Regions from separate parts of the Serratia sp. Res13-Sevr-LER1-36-b genome, predicted to be linked through region 2. Evidence: predicted binding sites of a transcription regulator. Region 2 holds the regulator's gene; each other region holds the start of a gene.
What was found. The regulator Fur, encoded in region 2, represses iron uptake genes when iron is present. The targets are predictions, from matches to a motif close to ATAATAATGAGAACNACTATCAA.

Region 1: a site for Fur is predicted at 2,403-2,425, ahead of ftnA (non-heme ferritin). Genes of this name have one in related genera too.
Region 3: a site for Fur is predicted at 4,323-4,345, ahead of fes (enterochelin esterase). Genes of this name have one in related genera too.

Annotation. Positions count from the first base shown of each region.
Region 1 is NZ_JADACK010000017.1:26,522-34,215, reverse strand. It holds gene IMQ33_RS10135 (YebY family protein) at 1-70, opposite strand, end outside; gene copD (copper homeostasis membrane protein CopD) at 140-1,021, opposite strand; gene yobA (CopC domain-containing protein YobA) at 1,025-1,408, opposite strand; gene ftnA (non-heme ferritin) at 1,731-2,249, opposite strand; gene IMQ33_RS10115 (DNA polymerase III subunit theta) at 2,637-2,867, shown strand; gene pip (prolyl aminopeptidase) at 3,020-3,991, opposite strand; gene IMQ33_RS10105 (TraR/DksA C4-type zinc finger protein) at 4,104-4,541, opposite strand; gene exoX (exodeoxyribonuclease X) at 4,963-5,631, shown strand; gene IMQ33_RS10095 (S9 family peptidase) at 5,662-7,694, opposite strand, start outside.
Region 2 is NZ_JADACK010000037.1:192,958-200,651, reverse strand. It holds gene fabG (3-oxoacyl-ACP reductase FabG) at 1-86, shown strand, start outside; gene IMQ33_RS22020 (OprD family outer membrane porin) at 658-2,046, shown strand; gene chiQ (ChiQ/YbfN family lipoprotein) at 2,097-2,423, shown strand; gene IMQ33_RS22010 (beta-N-acetylhexosaminidase) at 2,442-5,105, shown strand; gene fur (ferric iron uptake transcriptional regulator) at 5,288-5,734, opposite strand; gene fldA (flavodoxin FldA) at 6,060-6,599, opposite strand; gene ybfE (LexA regulated protein) at 6,803-7,090, opposite strand; gene ybfF (esterase) at 7,338-7,694, opposite strand, start outside.
Region 3 is NZ_JADACK010000014.1:88,382-96,075, forward strand. It holds gene IMQ33_RS09195 (enterobactin synthase subunit F) at 1-2,636, opposite strand, end outside; gene IMQ33_RS09200 (MbtH family NRPS accessory protein) at 2,678-2,884, opposite strand; gene fes (enterochelin esterase) at 2,895-4,247, opposite strand; gene IMQ33_RS09210 (TonB-dependent siderophore receptor) at 4,555-6,837, shown strand; gene IMQ33_RS09215 (nucleotidyltransferase family protein) at 7,032-7,580, shown strand; gene IMQ33_RS09220 (FlxA-like family protein) at 7,632-7,694, shown strand, end outside.

The DNA of each region.
Region 1 (7,694 bases), on a different contig from region 2:
CCAGCTTATCTGCCGCCAGCGCGCTCGACGCCGTTGCCAGCAGCGCAATACCAAGAATTACAGATTTCATGTTTTTGGCCTTAAGTTGCGATTTAAATCGATTTTCCCGCAGTTTGGGGGCATCCGGCAAGGCGCAATGTCATACCGGTGCATAGGTTGCAAATAAACTCACCAACAGCAGCACCGCAGCCCCCAACGCCACCTCAAGCCAGCAGGCGATCACCACCCCGCGCTGTGCCAGATTGGGGGTGGTGCGCATCGCGGGGACGATAACGTAACGGTTGGCCAATGCCACCATTACCATCAGTGCCACCAGCCCGGCTTTAACTAACAACAAACGTTGATAGGCGGAATCGAGATCGACTGGCCAGCGGCCAAGGATGATCAGGCTGTTGATTATGCCCGTGACGATCACCAGCACTACGGCAACATGGCCCCAGCGGGAGAAACGGATCAGGGTGGCGATGGCATCGCTACGCCACTGCGGCTGTGGCAAGTAGCGCAGGCAAAGCAACAACGGTAATAGGCTGCCGAACCAGTAGCCTGCCGCTAACAGGTGCAAGGCGTGGTTAACTCGGTGTGCTATGCCCAATATGCCCGCATGCATCGCCGCATGGCCGATAAACGCCATGTTGATCAGTAGCAGTGCCGAGCACAGCGCCAACGCTTGTCCCCGCTTTGCCGCAGGCAGCAGCAAGGCTAACAAGGCCAGCAGGGAAAAACCCAGATGCCAGCGCCAGGCCTCACCAAAGGTGGTGCCCAACACCGCCCACCAAATGCTCAATTGCCAGGTATCCGCCCAGCCATCACCCATCAATCCGGCCTGAATGGCCAGCATCAGCAAGGCGGTTAGTGCGGAGATCCAGGTCGAGGCGAGCAGCAGCGGGCGCAAATCGCGGGTGATTATCGGGGAAAGGCGCTGTGGCGACAGGACGGCGGTGAACAGGCTGACGCCAAACATCAGCATCACCGCCGTAAAGTGCACAAAGCGACACAGCACAAACAGGGTCGCCAGAGTCATAGCTTAGTTAACGGTAAAGCTGTACTGACCTTTGGTTTTATGACCGTCAACGGAAACCACGTGCCAGCTGACCTGGTATTTCCCCGCAGCCAGATCACCTTCAATCGGTACGTTAATCTGGGTATTGTTGCTTGGATCCAGATCCAGCTTGCCAGTTTTAACCACGGCGTTATCTGGGCCGGTCACTTTGACACCGCTGAAGTTAGGCTCGATGCCTTCGGAGAAATTCAGCGTCAACACTTTTGGCGCAGAGCTTACGGTGGCGTCTGCCGCCGGAGTCTGTACTTTCAGGTGGGCATGCGCCAACGCCTGCTGAGAAGACAAGCCGACAAACAGTACAAAAATGGTGGAAAGCAGGCGATAGGATGAACGAATTTTAGCGATCACGGAGGAGTCCTTTATCAATTATGTAGGTGATAAGGGCCAAGACCGGTTACGCGGAGCGATGTTTCCGCAGCCTCAACCCACCACTGTGATTGCGCCACGGGTAAACAGCAGAAGGAGTGGGTAACTCACTGTTATAACTCTCTACCTCCCGGTAGCGTATCGCGTTAAATCATAACGACGGTGAATCGGCAAGTCGAGCACATCACTGATATTTTGCGATCTGGCAGCACGTATCGCTATAGCTGCACGATAAATACAGGGCAAAAAAAACCGCGTACGGTGAAAAGTACGCGGTTTTCAGATTGATGACAAAAGCGGGTTATCAGGCCTGGCCGTTACCGCTTACTGCCTCGGCACCCATTCTCTTCAGATCTTTATCAATGAAGAACAGTGCCTTGCCGCTGTTGCCTACCAGCGCCAACTTGTCCAGTACGGATTTGAACAGCTTCTCTTCTTCGTGCTGCTCGGCAACGTACCATTGCAGGAAGTTGAAGGTTGAGTAGTCTTGTGTGGTCATAGCCACGTGCGCCAATTCATTGATTTGACGAGTGATCAGTTGCTCATGCTCGTAAGTCTGCTGGAAAACGTCCGCCAGTGATTCAAACTCTACCGGCGGTGCAGAAATGCTGCCGATCAGTGGCAACGCCCCGGTATCACTGAGGTAGTCGAACAAACGCTGCATGTGCTGCATCTCTTCGCGTGAATGTTCTTTAAGGAATGCGGCAGCCCCTTCGAAGCCTTTATCGCTGCACCAGGCGCTCATTTGCAAATACAAATTGGCGGAATAGAATTCCAGATTCAGTTGCTCATTCAGTTTCGTGGTCATTGCTTGCGTTAGCATGAGGATCCCTATTATTTTCTCAGGTCATAAACTTAATTGACCACATTATGCCTTGATTAACACAAAATAAAAACACTTGATTTACATTCATTAATTTAATGTGAAATTTACCTATAAATTCAAAGTGTTATAAATAACTTATTTTAACATTAAATTATTATGATAATCATTTTCATCTTTATATTTAAAGTAAGACGAATCATTCTTATTTAACAAAATAAACTAACGACATTCGGCTTAAACATTATATCACCCTGCTTTTTGTAATGACTCTACGTCCAGAGTCTGAAGATGATAGGGATATGTTGGCTTGAGAAGCTTGCCAAGCGCGGCACGGTAGATTACCTTCTGCGCTGAGTTGCCGTTACACACTAGAAGGAGGATCCCATGGGTTACAATCTGGCAGAGCTTTCCAAAGACGAGATGGACAAGGTGAACGTTGATCTGGCCGCGTCTGGAGTGGCATTCAAGGAACGCTACAATATGCCGGTGATCCCTGAGATGGTGGAACGTGAGCAGCCAAAGCATCTGCAGGACTACTTCCGCGAGCGTGTGATGCACTATCGCGTCGAATCACACAAATTCTCTCGCCTGCCTTACGAACCTAAAATGAAGTAATGGCCCTTCACCCTAACCCTCTCCCACAGGGAGAGGGAACCGATCGAGTGTGTTTGAAATTTATCGGGACTCACCTTGGATGAGGAGGTGATCGATTTTGCTAAAGTTACCGATTTACCTCCAAATGAGCAGGGGCTAACAGCTCCCTCTCCCTATGGGAGAGGGTTGGCGTGAGGGGCGGCAAAACGGTCGGTTGCCAGCATCAGCTGGTGCAAAATACCCGGTTCATCCGTGGAGTGCCCTGCCCCTTCGACAATATGCAGTTCAGCCTCAGGCCAGGCTTTGGCCAGATCCCAGGCGTTTTGTACCTGGCAGGCCATATCGTAACGGCCATGAACGATCACCGCCGGAATATGACGGATCAACGGAACGTTGCTCAGCAGTTGGTCATCGCTGTCGAGAAAGCCCTGATGGCTAAAGTAGTGGTTCTCAATACGGGCAAAGGCCAGCGCGAAATCATCTTCGCCAAAGGAGGCGGAGGCACCGCTTGGCAACAGCGTTACCGTTTCCCCTTCCCACACGCTCCACAATTTGGCAGCCTCAAGCTGCACTTGCAGATCCGGTGACGTCAGGCGTTGACGGTAGGCAGCAATCACGTCCTTGCGTTCTTCCTCCGAAAGGATAGACAGCACCCGCTCCCATTTATCCGGGAAGAAGCGGGAAGCGCCATCTTGGTAATACCAACTCAGTTCCTGCTTACGCAGCGTGAAGATCCCCCGCAGCACCATCTCGCTGACGCGTTGCGGATGCGTCTGTGCATAGGCTAGCGCCAGCGTGGAACCCCAGGAGCCACCAAAGACCAGCCACTGGTCGACTCCGGCCATGACACGCAGTCTTTCGAGATCGTCAACCAGGTGCCAGGTAGTGTTATTGTCCAGACTGGCATGCGGTTTGGAACGGCCACAGCCACGTTGATCGAACAGCAAAACCTTATAGCGCTGCGGGTCGAACAGCTGGCGATGATAAGGTGCGCTACCACCGCCAGGCCCGCCGTGGATAAATACCGCAGGCTTACCGTTTGGATTGCCGCTCAGCTCCCAGTAGATCCGGTGCCCATCTCCAGTATCCAGCCAACCGCTGTCATAGGCGGATAATGGCGGGTACAAACCTCGTAATTGTTCCATGGCGCGTACGTCTCTCTGTGAGTGATACCCTCATCAAAGCCGAAGCCGCTCATCAGGTCAACGGTAAAACGCTAAAACCTCCACCTATACCAACATGTTAGTGTGCGTTTGCTCAAAATGAAGTCGACTTGCTTTTACGCATATGAGGTTCGCGCATTTCTTGTGCGGTTTTGGCTTCAATACTCAGCTCTGCCGTGGGGCGTAATAACAGGCGTGGCAGGCCGATAGGCTCACCCGTTTCAAGACAATAACCGAAATCACCGGTTTCCAGGCGCTGCAGGGCGGCGGCCATCTTCGGCAGCAGGCGGGTTTCCCGATCCAATTGGCGGAACAGCAGGCGCAGATCTTCTTCGCGCGCGGCTTTATCCGCTTCGTCACCGCTAATATCGCCGCTGTCGATATCACGTTTCAACACGTCGATGTGCTGCCAGAGTTTTTGTTGCTCGTCCAATAGGCGTTGGCGGAAAAACGCCCGCTGCTCCGTATTCATGTAATCAGATTCTGGCATCGCCAGCAGTTGTTGCTCGCTTAATAATGTCATGACTGTCATGGCACACTCCGTGTACATAGGTTTGTTACATTATAACATTTTTAATACATAAAGGTTAATAATAAATAATCATTGGATAAACAAGGCGTTGACGTTTCCATACCCTTTGCTGCTTGCATATGGTGGCCGCTAGGGGGTTAATGGTTCGGCAAGCCACCCAACCATAGGTTAACCAAGAGGCCATCATGAGTAAGGGAATGGACAGCAAGAAAAATGCGAAGAAGAAACCGTTGAAAACCCCAGCCGAGAAAAAAGCGGAGAAACGTTCCAAAAAAGGACAGTCGTCTACATCTGGTGAGTAAATCAGTTTCTGACCGTAGTTAAACCCGCCGAGGCGGGTTTTTTGTTGCCTGCAAAAAGACAGGTTGGCATCGCAGCCCCATATCGTTAAGCTAGGGAATAGACTTTAGCTGGGAACATCATGATGTTACGTGTAATCGATACTGAAACCTGTGGGCTAGACGGCGGCGTAGTGGAAGTCGCTTCCGTTGACGTGATCGACGGGCAAATCACTAATCCGATGAGCGACCTGATCAGCCCAGATCGGCCTATCGGCCTGGACGCCATGGCCATTCACCACATCACCGAGCAGATGGTTGAGGGCAAGCCGCGTATCGCCGTCGCTATTGGGCGTTACCAGGGCAGCCAATATTATGTTGCGCATAACGCTGCCTTTGATCGGGCCATGCTGCCAGAAATGAACGGTGCCTGGATTTGTACCCTCAAGCTGGCACGTACGCTGTACCCAGACATTAAATATGGTAATCAATACCTGCGCTATGCGCTGAATCTGGATGTGCAACTGCCACAGGACACCGCGCTCTATCCACACCGCGCACTGTACGACTGCTATGTCACCGCCGCACTGCTACAACGCATTGTGCAGGACTCCGGTTGGACGCCAGAACAGATGCTGGAAATCACCGAGCAGCCGGTATTATTGAAAAAATTCAAGTTCGGCAAATATCGTGGGCAATCTATTGAGCAGGTGGCGCTGGAAGATCCTGGCTATCTGCGTTGGATGCTGAAATCAATCGACGATCTCAGCCCGGATATGAAACACACGTTGAAATACTACCTGTTGGGTTAATCAAGCGGGCAGTCTCCTGCCCGCGATGATTTATTCCGCCAGCGCCAGAATAAACGCATATTCCAGTGCAATATCCTCGTAAGCCTTAAAGCGCCCAGATTTGCCGCCGTGGCCAGCATCCATATCGGTATATAGCAGCAGTTGGCGATCGTCGGTTTTCAACTCACGCAGTTTCGCCACCCACTTGGCAGGCTCCCAGTATTGCACCTGCGAATCATGCAGCCCGGTGGTGACCAGCATATGCGGATAATCCTGCGCTTTCACCTGGTCGTAAGGGCTGTACTGCAAGATGTAATCGTAATACGCCTTGTCGTTTGGGTTGCCCCACTCGTCATATTCACCGGTGGTTAGCGGTATAGACTCATCCAGCATGGTGGTTACCACGTCCACAAACGGCACCTGAGCCACTACGCCATTGAACAGCTCAGGAGCCTGGTTGACTACCGCGCCCATCAGCAAACCACCGGCACTGCCGCCCATGGCAAACACTCGGTCAGCATCGCCATAGCCTTGCTCTACCAATGCCTTAGTGACGTCGATAAAGTCGTTAAAGGTGTTTTGTTTGTTGAACAGCTTGCCGTCTTCATACCAGAGTTGCCCCAGTTCGGCACCGCCGCGAATATGCGCCAGCGCGAAGACAAAGCCGCGATCCAGTAAGCTTAGGCGGCTGGCACTGAATGCCGGATCCATGCTGCTGCCATAGGAGCCGTAGGCATACACCATCAGCGGGTTCGCCCCATGTGCAAAGCGGTCAGCACGGTAAACCAAAGATACCGGCACCTCGACGCCGTCACGGGCTTTCACCCACACGCGCTCGCTACGATAATCTTCCGCCGTGAAGTTTTTCACTTCCTGCTGCTTGAGCAACTCCCGCTCGCCACTGTCCAGATTCAACTCATACAGCGTAGTTGGGGTGGTCATGGAGGAATAGCCGTAACGCAGCAACTCGGTTTCCGGGTCTGGGTTGTAGGCCAGCCAGGTGACATAGGTCGGATCGTCAAAAGCAATGCTCTTGTCTTCACCGTTCTGCCAGTGGATTTGGCGCAGTTGGGTCAGCCCGGCGATGCGTTCCTCCACCACCAGCCAGTCACGGAACAGGCTGAACCCTTCGAGCATGACATCGGTGCGCGGGGCAATCAGTTCCTGCCATTGGCTTTCGTCAGCCTGCTCGCTCTGGTACAGGCCAAAGTTCTTGCCGTTTCTGTTAGAACGAATGTAGAAATGCTCACGGTAGTGATCGATGGCATATTCGTGATCTTTGCGGCGCGGCGCAAACATCTGCGGTTTACTGTCTGCACTGTTCGCATCCAGCAACAGGATCTCTGAGGTGGTGGTACCGCTGAGGTGGATCAGGATAAAGCGCTCGGAGGTGGTTTTTTCCAGGCTGACGTAGAAAGTGTCATCCTGTTCCTCGTAGATCAGCACGTCCTGCTGCGGATCGCTGCCCACCACGTGGCGATAGACCTGATATGGCAGCAATGTCTTGGCATGTTTACGCACGTAGTAGACGGTGGCGGAATCATTCGCCCACTCGAAATTGCCAGAGGTGTTTTCCAGTACCTCATCGGCCCAGCTATCGTCGCGTAAATCCTTGAAACGGATATCGTATTGGCGGCGCGACAGGAAGTCTTCCGCTACGGCCAGACGCTGGTTGTCCGGGCTGACGTCCAACCCGCCCAGCGTATAGAACTCGTGCCCTTCCGCACGCTGATTGCCATCGAGCAAGGTGTCCCAAAGCTCAGTAGCCGCTGCGGGTTGCCGCACATACAGCGCATATTCATTACCCGGCTCATACCGGGTCTGATAGCGGAAACCACGCCTGACGTAAGGCACGGAATGTTCCTGCTGTGGAATACGCGCAACCATCTCCTGATACAGAGTTTCACGCAGCGCCTGTTGTGGCTTTAGCTGCGCGTCGGTGTAGGCATTTTCAGCCCGCAAATAGTCTAATACCTGGGGATCGGTACGTTCGTCATCGCGCAGCCAGTAGTAGTCATCCACACGCGTGTCACCATGGATGGTAATTGGGTAAGGCCGTTTTTCTGCCTTGGGAGGTGTCATCA
Region 2 (7,694 bases):
CCAGGGCGGCGGTATTTCTGATCGGTGATGACAGCCGTTATATGACAGGACAGAGCCTGATCCTCGACGGAGGGTTAACTGCCTGACCCACTGGGGACGAACATGTTCGTCCCCTACAAATTTCTGCACCTAAATCCGAGCACACAGGTTGCGCTTACACCTAAAACCCATCCTGTAGTTAGCGGTGATCACGCTTGTTTTTTTCTAAGAAATAACTTGGTTGTCACTGCGTATCATTTTTCATCATCTCGACTTATATATTCGCGATGCGAATTAATATCATTTGTAGAGCGCTCTCATTTTTAGAGCAAATCGGCGTTTTTCGCTTGCTGAAACCTTTCAATCCACAGGGGATTAGCTTTTTTAAGCTTTTATTATCTGATTTTATTCGAAATTATTTATAAATAGTGACCTTGCTCATTATTGTAACGAATTATCATCAATGTGTGCACCTTGTCATACTTTGACAAATCTATCTCACTTTTCATTTGATAATTCGCGTCGCGAAAAATAGTCTAGCTACAGTATCAAGGCCGAGGTGAATTTTATCACCCGGCACAATTTTACCCGATTAGGGTTTTTTATTAGCGACCGTGCAGGGCAGTGGTGAACGCAGGCGGGCGCACTTTAAAGTCAAAGTCAAAGAGGAATTTTCTTATGGGTACGCACGGTGCTCAGCGTAAAACGCTGGCGCTCGCTGTCGCGGGTGCACTATTAGGAAGCGGATTCGTTATGGCCCCAGAAGCGCAAGCCGAAGGGTTTATCGACGATTCTACGCTGACCGGTGGGGTCTATTACTGGCAACGTCAACGCGATCGCAAAGACGTTGAAACCGGTGATTTTAAAACCAACCTCTCTCACTCTACCTGGAACGCCAACCTGGATTTCACCTCCGGCTATGCGGCGGACATGTTTGGTATCGATGTGGCGGCGTTCACCGCCATCGAGATGGCCGAATCTAGCGAGAGTGGCCACCCGAACGAAATCGCGTTCTCCAGCCGTAACCGTACCTATGACGAAGATTACTCCGGCGATAAAAGCGGTATCAGCCTGTATAAAGCGGCCGGTAAGTTCAAGTACGGCCCGGTCTGGGCGCGTGCCGGTTATATCCAGCCAAGCGGGCAAACGTTGCTGGCCCCGCACTGGAGCTTTATGCCGGGTACCTACCAGGGTGCTGAAGCCGGTGCCAACTTTGACTATGGTGATTCAGGTGCGCTGAGTTTCTCCTACATGTGGACCAACAAGTACAAAGCGCCTTGGCACATCGAGATGGACGACTTCCGTCAGAACGATCGCAAAACCGACGTTTCCTACCTGCACTCGTTGGGTGCCAAATACGATTTCAAAAACGACCTGGTGCTGGAAGCCGCGTTTGGCCAGGCGCAAGGCTACGTGAATCAGTATTTCACCAAGGCGTCTTACAAGTTTGATCTGGCCGGCAACCCAATGACCACCAGCTACCAGTTCTACGGCGCAGAAGACCGCATCGGTGATAATCGCGATCCGAACAGCATCTATGATGGCCTGGCGTGGTTGCAGGCGCTGACCTTCGGTTATACCACCGGTCAGTTCAACTGGCGTCTGGAAGGTACTATGGTCAAGGCGGAAGGTAACCAAGGCTTCTTCCTGCAGCGTATGACCCCAACCTACGCCTCCTCAAATGGCCGCCTCGATATCTGGTGGGATAACCGTTCCGACTTTAACGCCAACGGCGAAAAAGCCGTGTTCGGTGGCGTGATGTATGACCTGAGCAACTGGAACCTGCCAGGCATGGCCGTCGGTGCTTCCTACGTTTATGCCTGGGACGCCAAGCCAAGCACCAACCCGATTTACGATCAGAGCCAGCGCCTGAGAGAGAGCGCTTACAGCCTGGATGCAATGTACACCATGCAGGACGGGCGCGCCAAAGGCACTCTGTTCAAACTGCACTTCACGCAGTATGACAACCATTCCGATATTCCAAGCTGGGGTGGCGGTTACGGCAACATCTTCCAGGACGAGAAAGACGTCAAATTCATCGTTATCGCACCGTTCACCATCTTCTAATGCGCTCCCCGGTGGCCAGGCTGCCGGGGAAAGGTCACAGGACTTTAACCATGAAAAAACTGATGCTGATTATCGCTGCGGTTGCCGGGCTTAGCGCCTGTTCGCAATCGGCCGCGCCACCGGAAGATGTCAAGCTGCGCCAGGCCTACAGCGCCTGTATCAATACCGCGGAAGGTTCCCCAGAGAAGTTACAGGCCTGCCAGGCGGTGCTGAACGTGTTGAAGCAAGAGAAAAAGCACCAACAGTTTGCTGAGCAGGAAACCGTGCGAGTGCTGGATTATCAAAGCTGCATCCAGGCCGCCCATACCGGCAATGGCCAGGCGTATGACGCCAAATGCGGCAAGCTGTGGAAAGAAATTCGCGCAAACAACAACTGATTACGCAAGAGGTTGCAGATGAACAAGTTTAAGATGAGTGCTCTCGCCGCCCTGACGGCTACCGTTGGGCTATTGGGCAGCGTAGGTTCTGCCATGGCCAACCAGCAGGTGGTTGATCAACTCAGCCAGTTGCAGGTCAATTTGAAAATGTTGGACAACCGTGCTGCCGAGAACGGCGTGGACTGTGCCAAGTTGGGGGCCGACTGGGCGTCCTGCCACAAAGTGTTGATCACCTTGACCAACGGCAATCAGGAAATCAAAGATAAAGACTGGGCGATCTATTTCCACAGCCCGCGCCAGACGCTGAAGGTTGATAACGACCAGTTCAAAATCACCCACATTACCGGCGATCTGTATAAGCTGGAACCGACAGACAAATTCACCAGCTTCCCGGCCAATCAGGCGGTGGAAATCCCGATTATCGCTGAATACTGGCAGCTGTTCCGCACCGACTTCCTGCCGCGCTGGTATGCCACTTCCGGCGATGCTCAGCCTAAGATCCTGTCAAATACCGATACCGAAGATGTTCACCAGTTTGTTGCCCCGTTCACCGGTGACCAGTGGAAGCGTACCAAGGATGACAACAACATTCTGATGGTGCCGGAAAGCCGCTTCACCAAGAACCAGGATCTGAAAGTGTTGCCGATGGCATCGCTGCGTGGGCAAATCATCCCAACCCCGATGGAAGTTAAAGTCCATTCGAAGGATATTGACCTGAGCAAAGGCGTGGCGTTGGAACTGAGCGCCTTGACCAAACCAGCGGCAGATGCGGCAGCCGAGCGTTTTGCCCTGCTGGGCATTGAGAGCCAGGTGAGCGGTTATCCGATCAAGACGGATATTAAGCCAGCGGCATTCAAAGGCGATCAGGCCGTTCCAGGTGCCTACCAACTGAAGATCGGCGAGAAAGGTGCCGAGATCGTCGGTTTCGATCAGACTGGGGTGTTCTATGGTCTGCAATCCATCCTGTCGCTAATCCCTTCGGATGGCAGCAAGAAGATCGCGACGCTGGATGCCAAAGATGCACCGCGCTTCCAATACCGCGGCATCTTCCTGGACGTGGCGCGTAACTTCCACCAAAAAGACGCCGTATTGCGCCTGCTGGATCAGATGGCAGCCTACAAGCTGAACAAATTCCACTTCCACCTGACGGATGACGAAGGTTGGCGCATTGAGATCCCTGGCCTGCCAGAGTTGACTGAAGTGGGCGGCCAGCGTTGTCATGACCTGAGCGAGACCACCTGCCTGATGCCACAATATGGCTCTGGCCCGGCACCGCACGGTGGCTTCTTCTCCCGTCAGGACTATATCGACATCGTTAAATATGCTCAGGCACGCCAGATTGAAGTGATCCCTGAGATCGACATGCCGGCGCACGCCCGTGCGGCGATTACCTCCATGGAAGCTCGCTACAAGAAGCTGCTTGCCGAAGGGAAAGGGAAAGAGGCCAACGAGTTCCGCCTGGTGGATCCGACTGATACCTCCAATACCACCTCGGTGCAGTACTTCAACCGCCAGAGCTACCTGAACCCATGCCTGGATTCCTCCAAGAACTTCGTGGACAAAGTGATTGGTGAAGTGGCCCAGATGCACAAAGAGGCCGGTCAGCCGCTGAAAACCTGGCACTTTGGTGGGGACGAAGCGAAGAACATCCGTCTGGGCGCTGGCTATACCGACGTGAAAAACCCGGAAGCGGGCAAGGGTATCCTCGATCTGAGCAAAGAAGACAAGCCGTGGGCCAAGTCGCAGGTTTGTCAGGCCATCATCAAAGATGGCAAAGTGGAAGATATGGAACACTTGCCAAGCTACTTCGGTCTGGAAGTCAGCCAGTTGGTGAAAGCGCACGGCATTGACAGAATGCAGGCGTGGCAGGACGGCCTGAAAGATGCCAAAGACTCGAAGGCCTTCGCGACCAAGCATGTGGCGGTGAACTTCTGGGATACCCTGTACTGGGGTGGCTTCGACTCGGCTAACGACTGGGCGAACAAGGGTTATGACGTGGTGATCTCTAACCCGGACTACGTCTACATGGACTTCCCGTATGAAGTCAGCCCGGACGAACACGGTTATTACTGGGGCACCCGTTTCAGCGACGAGCAGAAGATCTTCAGCTTTGCGCCGAACAACCTGCCGCAGAACGCCGAAACCTCGGTTGACCGTGACGGTAACCACTTCGCCGCCAAGAGCGACAAACCGTGGCCGGGCGCATATGGTCTTTCCGCCCAACTGTGGAGCGAAGTGGTGCGTACCGACCAGCAGATGGAATACATGATTTACCCACGTGCCGTGTCGCTTGCAGAACGTGCATGGCACCGTGCCAGCTGGGAGCAGGATTACAAAGCTGGCCGTGAGTATAAAGGTGGCGAAACCCATCAGGTCGATACCAAAACGCTGGATCAGGACTGGCTGCGCTTTGCCAACCTGATCGGGCAGCGTGAACTGGCCAAGATGGATAAAGCGGGCGTGAGCTATCGCCTGCCGGTCCCAGGTGCTCGTATCATCGGGGGCAAGTTGGAGGCGAATATTGCTCTGCCGGGCCTGGGAATTGAATATTCCACCGACGGCGGCAAACAGTGGCAGCGTTATGACGATAAAGCGCGCCCAGCGGTGGCGGGTGACGTGCAAATCCGAGCAATCAGCCCGGATGGCAAACGCTTCAGCCGTGCCGAACCAGTGAAAGCGTAAGTGAGAACTCCGCCCACCTACGTGTCGGTAGAGGGGCGGAGATAGTGCAAGGTGAGAGCAAACTGCAATTGTGATAATTGAGTGGATATTTTTCCCCGGGCCTGTCCGGGGATTTTTTTGCCTGTCATCCGGGCATAAAAAAACCGCCATTTAGGCGGTTTTCACGTTCTGGCGAGCCAGAATCAGTTCTTGTTGTGCAGCGTTTCGTTCTCGCGGCAGTCACCGGTTTCACAGTGGCCGTACAGGTACAGGCTGTGGTTGGTGAGCTTGATACCGTGTTGCTTGGCGATATCGCGCTGACGCACTTCGATGGATTCGTCGCTGAACTCGATCACTTTGCCGCAGTCCAGGCAAATCAGGTGATCGTGATGGTGTTGCTGAGTCAGTTCGAAAACCGACTTGCCACCTTCAAAATTGTGGCGGGTCACAATACCTGCGTCGTCAAACTGGTTCAGCACGCGGTATACCGTGGCCAGGCCAATTTCTTCGCCCATATCTATCAGTTTTTTGTACAGATCTTCCGCACTGACGTGATGGCATGCCGGATCCTGTAATACTTCCAGGATTTTGAGTCGCGGAAGAGTGACTTTTAAGCCAGCCTTCTTCAATGCGGAGTTGTTATCAGTCATGCGGATTCAGTCCTGTTACTATGCTAATCAAGTTGAGGCGTTCTCGCCTATGGCATCGGTTGGCACAAAGCGTTAATTGCGTCTCATTATAGAACCGGTTGCTGCAAATAGAAACCGCCGGTTGTTAACAAACATATCTTTGCACGTTTACAGGGTAATCATGCAAAGCTTTGATGGATGGGATAAACCGATATCTCAGTCTACCGTGGCGAGGTAGGAAGTTACAAACTTGTAGCTTCTATTGCTCTAATCCGTGATGCCGATAACAGAAGGGCGCGCTATACGGCGCCCCCACCATGTGTTACGTATCCGCCGGGGCAGAGGCTTAGCCGACGATCTCGGCCAGGCTCAGCTCTTCAGTGATTTGCTTGACCCAGGCGTCTACACGTTCGTTGGTCAGCTCCGGTTGACGATCTTCGTCAATGGCCAGCCCGACAAAGTGATCATCGTCTGCCAGACCCTTGGAGGCTTCAAAATGGTAGCCTTTGGTTGGCCAGTGGCCGACGATGGCCGCACCGCGTGGTTCAATGATGTCGCGGATGGTGCCCATCGCATCGCAGAAATATTCCGCGTAGTCTTCCTGATCGCCACAGCCAAACAGCGCCACCAGCTTGCCGTTAAAGTCGATGTCTTCCAGCGTCGGGAAGAAATCATCCCAGTCGCACTGGGCTTCGCCGTAGTACCAGGTTGGGATACCGAGCAGCAGGATATCAAACGCTGCCAGATCTTCTTTGCTGCTTTTGGCGATGTCGTGGATTTCTGCCACGTCGTTGCCGAATTTTTGCTGAAGCGTCTTTTGGATCATCTTGGCAATGTTTTCGGTATTGCCAGTGTCGCTGCCAAAGAAAATGCCTACATGAGCCATAGTAAAGATAACCTTTTAATTCAAATGAATGTGTTGCGTAAACGCGGCCTGAGGCGCTGCCAAGGGCAGGCTTGCTCAGCCGTAAATGCGTATCATGCCAGAAATTTGCCCTGAGGTTTTATCGCGTTTATGCGATGCCTCTGCGGAGGTGGAACCGATCTGGCGTCATCCTTAACGCCGTGCCGCGCGTGCGGCGGCAGAGATCAGTGTTCTGGCTGTTCTTCTGCCAGTTGGGCCAACAGCATTTGTTCGATCAATTCGCTGCGGCTGATATTGCGCTGGTCGGCCAGTTTGTTGAGAGCATCTACCGCGTCTGCGTTGATTTTCAGCTCCACACGCCGTAATCCACGCACTTTGTCCCGTCGTAGCTGATTGCGCTTATTAATTCTAAGCTGTTCATCACGGGAAAGCGGGTTGGTTTTCGGGCGCCCTGGACGGCGTTCATCTGCGAACAGATCCAGCGTCGTGCGATCCGTTTGTTCTTTTGCCATTGTTGCGCTACTGCAAGGGAGTTTGCATCAAAAAGCGGTTTACGCTTCCAGACGGTTCGATTTACACAATTCGGGCCAATAAACCCTAACCCAAATTCACCCCCAGCCAAGTGCAGCTTCACACCTGGACAGGGCGGCAAAATTATAGCGCGCCATATTACCCCAGCAGATGGAGCGCCGACAATGCCTAACTTAGCGACAAACGCGCTAAGCTATTCTCTCTAGCGCGTTTTTTCGCCATTTAAGCTCAGGGCTGGTCAATAAAGCGGTGGATTGCCCGTAATACGGCGTCCGGTTTCTCCGCATGGACCCAGTGACCGGAGCCTGCAACCACATAGGCGCGTGCCTGCGGGAACTGACGGGCGATGTCATCGCGGTAGCTATCCTGCACGTAAGGCGAGAGGCCACCACGGATAAACAGCGTCGGGTGCGGCCAGGGTGGAACCTCTTGCCAGCCGATAATGTTCTCATATTGCTCGATCAACACCGGCAGGTTGAACCGCCAACTACCAGCATGAAAAGATTTCAACAGAAACTGGATCACGCCTTCTTCATCCAGCGTGGCTCGCATGAGCTGCGCAGCCTGCTGACGCTGGGTGATACC
Region 3 (7,694 bases), on a different contig from region 2:
TGACCGCGAATTTTCAGCTGATCGTCACTGCGCCCCAGATATTCTACCGCGCCGTCTGGCAGCCAACGGGCAACATCACCGGTACGATACATCCGGCCACCGTTGCCCTGCGGATCGGCGACGAAGCGGCTGGCGGTAAGATCCGGCCTGGCCAGATAACCATGAGCCAGTTGCACGCCGGTCAGATAAAGATCGCCAGCTACGCCCGGCGGCACTGGGCGTAAACGCGCGTCAAGAATGCGTAAACCGGTATTCCACACTGGCAGACCAATAGGGACGTTAGCGCCGGTGACAACAGAGAGGGCGTCACCAAAGGCCGGATGCCAGGTCACATCCACCGCCGCCTCGGTCGGGCCGTAAAGGTTATGCAACGGCACCTGAGTGCGGCTCTGCCACAAGCGGCACAACTCTGCCGGTAATGCTTCACCGCTACAGAACACCTGACGCAGTGGCTGGCAATGGGCGATGGCGGTTGTGCTGTCCAGCGCACCGACGAATGCCGCCAGCATCGAAGGAACAAAGTGCATGGTAGTGACTTTATGCCGATCGATCAGCGTTTGCAGTTGTTGAGGATCGCGGTGCGCCTCCGGCGGTGCCATCACTAACTGCGCGCCCACTATCAATGGCCAGAAGAATTCCCACACCGAGACGTCAAAGCTGCACGGCGTTTTTTGCAGCACCACATCATCTGCCGCCAGCGGGTACTGGTGCTGCATCCACAGTAAACGGTTAACGATGGCCTGATGCCCAACCAGCACGCCCTTTGGCCGCCCGGTTGAGCCGGATGTGAAGATGATATAGGCCGGATGATGCGGCGTCGGGCCTTGGATCGCACTCGGTGCAGCGGCGGTGGCTACCAGTGGCGCATCGTATAACAGCACTTCCCCCTGCCCCACAAAACGCGCCTGTTGGGAGGCATCGGTGATAATCAGACGTGGGGCTGCGTCTTCCAGCATCATGCTGAGGCGCTCATCTGGATAGCCGGTATCCAGTGGCAAATAGGCCGCTCCCGCTTCCACAATCGCCATTAACGCCAGCGACAGGAAGACAGAGCGCGGCAATGCCACGGCCACGATGTCGCCCGGTTGCACACCCTGATCCACCAAACGCTGGGCCAGAGCGATCACCTGTTCGCGAGTTTCGCGGTAGTTAAACCGGTAGTGTTCATCTGCCAGCGCCGGGGCATTCGGGGTTTTATTCGCCTGCTCGGCCAGCAGACCACTGAGGGTCTGGGCTGCCACCGGATAAGCGGTGTCGTTCACCTTGGCCAGCAGCGCGTGATCTTTTTCACTCAGCAAATCGGCTTCGCTCACCGGCAATGTCGGTTGGGCCGCAAACTGCCGCAGCAGCAGCGGCAAGCGCTGTAAGTGCTCCGTCAATTCGGCCAACTGATAACGCTCGGCATTGGCCAATAGCTCAATCTTCAGTGTGCCAGCTTCGTCGATAAACAAGGCGATTTCCAAATCACGCACCGGGCCAGAAGCCAGATCGTGAGTGATCCCTTTGATACCAGCAAAATCGAGCTGGTAGTCGAACATCTTGAAGTTGAAGACGGTGCCATACAACGGCTGGCTGTCGCCAATACGCCCCAGATCGCGCTGTACCTGTTCAGCATCATAGCGCTGATGGCGGCGGGCAAACTTCAGTTCACGGCTGATTTGCGCGGCGATATCGGCAAGCGTAACCTGCGGCGCGACGTGCATCTCCACCGGCAGCACGTTAATCACTGGCCCGGTGGCACAAAGCGCAGCCGAACCCATGCGGCGCATAAAAATAAACCCGGCGCTGTAGCGGGTTTGGCCTGTCAGACGAGCCACCCACACGGCCACCAGCGCCATCGCCATATCGGCAGCGCTGAGCTGTTGTTGCTGGCCTACGCTGACCAGTGGTGCAAGATCCTGCGCGGCACAGAGCTGTGCCAAGCGGTGAATACGCGTCGAGGGTGCCTGCCCGGCCAACGGTTGCGGGCATAGGGTGGCTGGCGTGGGCAACTGCCGTGCCTTGTTCAACCAAAAATCGGCATCGCGCTGATAACCAGGGGATTGCTGGTATTGCTGATATTCCGCCACCACATCGCTAAAAGGCGTGAACGGCGTCGGTTCAGGCTGCTCGTGATGACATAGGCGGGTATAAATATTGGCGATACGGCGAGCAATAGCGGTAAAGCTGAAGCCATCGACCACCAGATGATGGTATCGCTGATACCAAAACCAGCGATCGTCGGCCAGACGCATCAGGATATGGCGATACAGCGGTTTGCCGCTGCTCACTCGTAATTCGGCACCAAGGTCGATCTGCATCAACGCATGGGCCGCCGCCTCTGCATCCGCAGAGTCGCTTAAATCAATCCATTCCGGCGCAGCCAACGGCATCGTGGCGTCGTAATACTGCATTGGCACACCATCACGCTCGACGAAACGCAGCCGTAAGGTATCCACTTCAGCCAGGCCCAGTGAGATCGCCTGTAGCAGATGGTCTTTGTCCAACGGGCCATTCAGCTCGATATAGTGGGCGACCGCATAAGCATTGCCGTACGGTGAAATTTGATCGGCAACCCAAATACCGGGCTGCGCGGCCACCAATGGCAACTCAACGGTCACCTGTTGCCCGGTGGGTAAAATAGAGGTTTCTGACACGACGTTCGCTCCTGTTGTCGGTTCTTGCTGCTGCGTCTCCATCACGCCTTACGCAGTGATGCGGGCCGCATATCCTGCCAATTCTGTTCTAGCCAGTTGACGCAGTGCTCCCGGGATGCCGGGCCAAAAACGCTGACCCAACCGGCCGGTATGACGCTGAAATCCGGCCACAGGCTGTAAAGCAGTTCTTCATTACGCAGGACGTAGCAAATTTGCTGCTCGTCATCGAACGGGTTTAAGGTTTCCATTACTTGCTCCTTAAGCGTGAAGAGGGTTGGCGGACGGCTTCAATGCGGCACGGCGGTTGGCCAACTCCGACCAATGCGCCTGCAGACCATCGAGTAAGCCACCACGCCAACACAGCGCATCGTGCCCGCCCTCTACCAGCCGATATTGCACCTGATGCCCGGTTTCACTTAACAGGGCCGCCATACGGTCATTCACCCGGTGAACCAGCTTTTCATGTGCCCCGGCCTCTAAAAACACCTTCAGCTTGCCGCGCGCACCCAACTGCCCGTCTTCTACCTGGCGGATCAACCAGCAGGCATCCTCGGGCACGGTGGGCAATTGCAACATATCGCGGCGTGGCCACCAGAAAGAGCCCGACTGGCTGATGGTGGCACCAAAATATTCCGGCCAGCGCAGGCCAGCATAGAGCGCCCCCAAGCCACCAAAGCTCTGCCCTGCAACTACGGTGTTGGCAGCCTCACGGCTGTGCGGTGCCCAGTAGGCCAATTGCGGTAATAACTCTTCCTGTAGGGCCAACCAAAACTCATCGTTGCAGGTCAGTTCCCGTGCGCGGTGTTGCTGGTCGATCACATCGATCAGCAGGTAGACCGCCTCTGGCAGTTGGCCAGTACGCGTCAGTTGCATCAGCGGATCCCAGACCGGCATCTGATTGGCCCAGAATTGGCCGTCCAGCAAAATAGCCAATGGCCGCGCCGCCGGGTTACTTTCACCGGTGGAGTAGATCCAGACGTGGCGGGAGGTTCCCAATCGCTGGCTATGCCAGGTATGCCGTTGCAGTTTGGCAGGAGGTGCAGGCGTACAGCGGCCGCTGGTTACGGCATAGTTGTCAAAGTCCCGCCAAGCCGGTTGTTGGGGAGCCTGTGGCATATGCAGGCCGGAAAGCGTGTGCCCCCCGACTCCAGGCCAGGCGCGGTAAGGATTAAGCAGATCGTGAGTTGCGTTGGCAAACACCTGGTGCCACCAGTGGCGAATAGAAAGCATGTTGGCGTGGGAATTGTCCCCCTGCGGTTCGAACGGACGATCCTCCATACAGGGGATAAAACAGTAGCTACCGCGCCAGTCGCCTTGCAGCTCGGTTTGCCAATACCAGACGTCCGACCCAGTGAGGCGTTGCAGGCTCTGAGGAGGAGAAGCTTGATGATGATCGGTGAGGCAATTGATATGGATCCAGACTCGTTGATAAGCCGAGGTCAGTTCACCGCCCTGAGGGTCGCGCCACAAGAACGTCACCTTCCATCGCCCATTATCCTGCGGTTCCACCAAGGGGGTGCCACGCCGTGCGATATCCAGCCACCAACCGTGGCTCCCTGCATACTTGCTCGCCAATAACGTACTGCTTGCTGGTTGTTGTTCAGTTTTCAAAACGCCCACTCATTGTGTTGTTGGCAAGGCACGCCGTGCGACTCACCGGTTCCCAAATGCCAAACGGCATAAGGAATACTATTGATAATTATTTGCATTTGCAATAGTGTATAGAGGCTCGAAATAGAGCGGGCATTCTTCAACAGGGATGGATGCCGAATTATTGAGCGGGATCTTGCTGCCAGTCAGCCTGGCCTCTGGGTTTCGTTACTATTTTCGACTACACAATAAAACTACAACAAACCGTTCCGTTACCGGTTGTCACACAGCGCCGCATCAGGAAGGGTTGTTAGGTAGGAACCTCAAAATGAATCGGAAGTTATCTCGTTATTCTTTAGCCACACTCATCGGGTTAGGATTGGGCACGTCTGCATTTTCCGTTACGGTCAATGCCGAGCAAACGGCCACCCCCTCAGACAGCGCCGCGCTGACTGAGAAAAGCAAAAAAGAATCCGCCTCTGAAGATGTCATCGTCGTCACCGCCGCCAAACAAAACCTTCAAGCTCCCGGCGTTTCCACCATCACTGCCGAAGAAATCAAAAGACGCCCTCCCGCTCGTGATATCAATGAGCTGATCCGTACCATGCCGGGGGTCAACCTGACCGGTAACTCCACCAGCGGCCAGCGGGGCAACAACCGCCAACTCGATATTCGTGGTATGGGGCCAGAAAATACCCTGATCCTGATCGACGGCAAACCGGCCAGCAGCCGTAACTCGGTGCGCCAAGGCTGGCGCGGTGAGCGTGATACCCGTGGCGATACCGCCTGGGTGCCGCCAGAGATGATCGAGCGTATCGAAGTGCTGCGTGGCCCAGCGGCTGCCCGCTACGGTAACGGCGCGGCAGGTGGCGTGGTCAACATCATCACCAAAAAAGCTGGCCAGGACCTGCACGGTACACTGAACGGTTATTTCAACGTACCGCAGCATAAGGATGAAGGCGCCACCAAGCGTACCGATTTCAGCCTTTCCGGCCCGTTAAGCGATCAGTTGAGCTTCCGTCTGTTTGGTGGCTACAGCAAAACGCAGGCCGACGCCTGGGATATCAACCAGGGGCATCAGTCCGAACGTACCGGCTCCTATGCCAATACTCTGCCTGCCGGTCGTGAAGGGGTGGTCGACAAAAATATCGATGCCTTGCTGAGCTGGGAATTCGCCCACCTGCAGACCTTGGATTTCCAATATGCCTATGGCCGCCAGGGTAACCTGTACGCCGGGGATACCCAGAACACCAACACCAATGCACTGGTGCAGAGCAACTACGGTAAAGAAACCAACCGAATCTACCGTGAAACTTATGCACTTAACTACCGCGGAGCCTGGGATAACGGTGTTAGCACCAACAATTACGCTCAATTTGAGCGCACGCGCAATACCCGTTTAGCCGAAGGGTTGGCCGGGGGCACCGAAGGGATCTTTGCCAACGACAGCTACAACACTATCCGGCTGGACAACTTCCTGGCCCACAGTGAAGTCAGCATTCCGTTCGATATGTGGGTGCCGCAAACCGCCACGCTGGGTACCGAGTGGAACCAGCAGAAGATGAAAGATCCTTCTTCAAATACCCAATCGCTGACCGAAGGTGGCCTCATTCCAGGCCTCGATGCCACCAACCGCAGCCCGTATTCTTCGGCCAGAATCTTCTCGCTGTTTGCCGAAAACAACGCCGAGCTGACAGACACCACCATGCTGACCCCGGGCCTGCGTTTCGATCATCATTCCGAAGCCGGTAATAACTGGAGCCCGTCGCTTAATCTGTCACAAGAAATGGGGGATATGTTCACCCTGAAAATGGGGATCGCCCGTGCCTACAAAGCACCTAACCTGTTCCAGAGCAACGGCAACTATGTGCTTTATAGCCGTGGGCAAGGCTGTGCCGCCAGCGGCGGGGCCTGCTACCTGATCGGTAACGACGACCTCAAAGCGGAGAACAGCATCAACAAAGAGATCGGCCTGGAATTCCACCATGAAGATTGGTTGGCTGGCATCACCTACTTCCGCAACGATTACCGCAACAAGATCGAAGCCGGTTATGCTCCGACGGGCACCACCAGCAACGGAAAAACCGATCTCTATCGCTGGGAAAACGTGCCGAAAGCGGTAATTCAGGGTCTGGAAGGTACCTTAAATATCCCGGTTAGCGAAACGGTAGCCTGGAACAACAACGCTACCTACATGATTGAAAACAAGAATAAGACTACCGGTGATTACCTGTCGATTATTCCTGAGTTCACCATCAACTCTACCCTGAGTTGGCAAGCCACGCAGGATCTGTCGCTGCAAAGCACCATGACCTGGTATGGCCGTCAGAAGCCGAAAAAGTACAACTACAAGGGTGAGCCGGTGACAGGCTCAGAGAAACGTGAGGTAAGCCCTTATACTGTATTTGGTCTGAGCAGCACCTATGCGGTGACCAAGAACGTTAGCGTAACCGGTGGGATTGACAACCTGTTCGATAAACGTCAGTTCCGCGCAGGTAACGCGCAGACCACGGGTAACGCCGTCACCAATTCCTATATGTACGGTGCCGGAGCGGCAACCTTTAACGAACCGGGTCGGACTTACTTTATGAGCCTGAACACCCAGTTCTGATCATTGCTTTGACCTAACCTCAACCGGCTTGATCTCGGGCGCAGCATGCAGCGCCCCTACAAATTGGAGCCGGTGGGTTTATCAGCAATCTCAGCGCGGCTTATGCCGCGCTTTTTTTTGCCATTATCGCCATCACGTTGCCGCCCGTTTCGGGTTACAGTAGCGGAAACAAACGAGCATTGATGGCACTATTGATGGTACTACAGCAACAAATTATTGATTGGTTACGCCAAGACAGCGAACGTATGCAGGTATTAGCCACCGCCCGGCGGCTCGGGCTGAACGATTGGTGCCTGGGTGCGGGCTTCGTGCGTAATCTGGTGTGGGACCGGCTGCATGGTTTTACAGCCAACACGCCACTTAACGATATCGATGTGATCCATTTCGACTCGCGCCATAGCGATGCCGAGCGCGACCAGATGCTGGAATCGCGCCTGTTGGAATGGTCGGCACAACCCTGGTCGGTAAAGAATCAGGCGCGTATGCACCTGCGTAGTCACCGCGCGCCCTATCGCGACAGCGAAGACGCCATCAGTTATTGGACGGAGATCGAAACCGCCGTGGGTGTCAGATTGCAGGCCGATGGCAGCATCCAGCTCGTCGCCCCTTTTGGCCTACAGGCGCTGTTCAACCACAGCATCACCTTCAACCCCAAGAGCAACAACCTGGCCGCTTTCGAACAGCGCGTAGTGGAGAAACAGTGGCTCAAACTCTGGCCACAGCTAAAGCTGACGCCAAGGTAAAGTTTTGCCGCGATTTGCCGATACCTCTGACAAGCTACCTGGGAGGATCGCATGTCGACCAACATTACCATGATTGTGCCCATCAAGAACCCGATTGCCGGAGTCCGCGAGGTG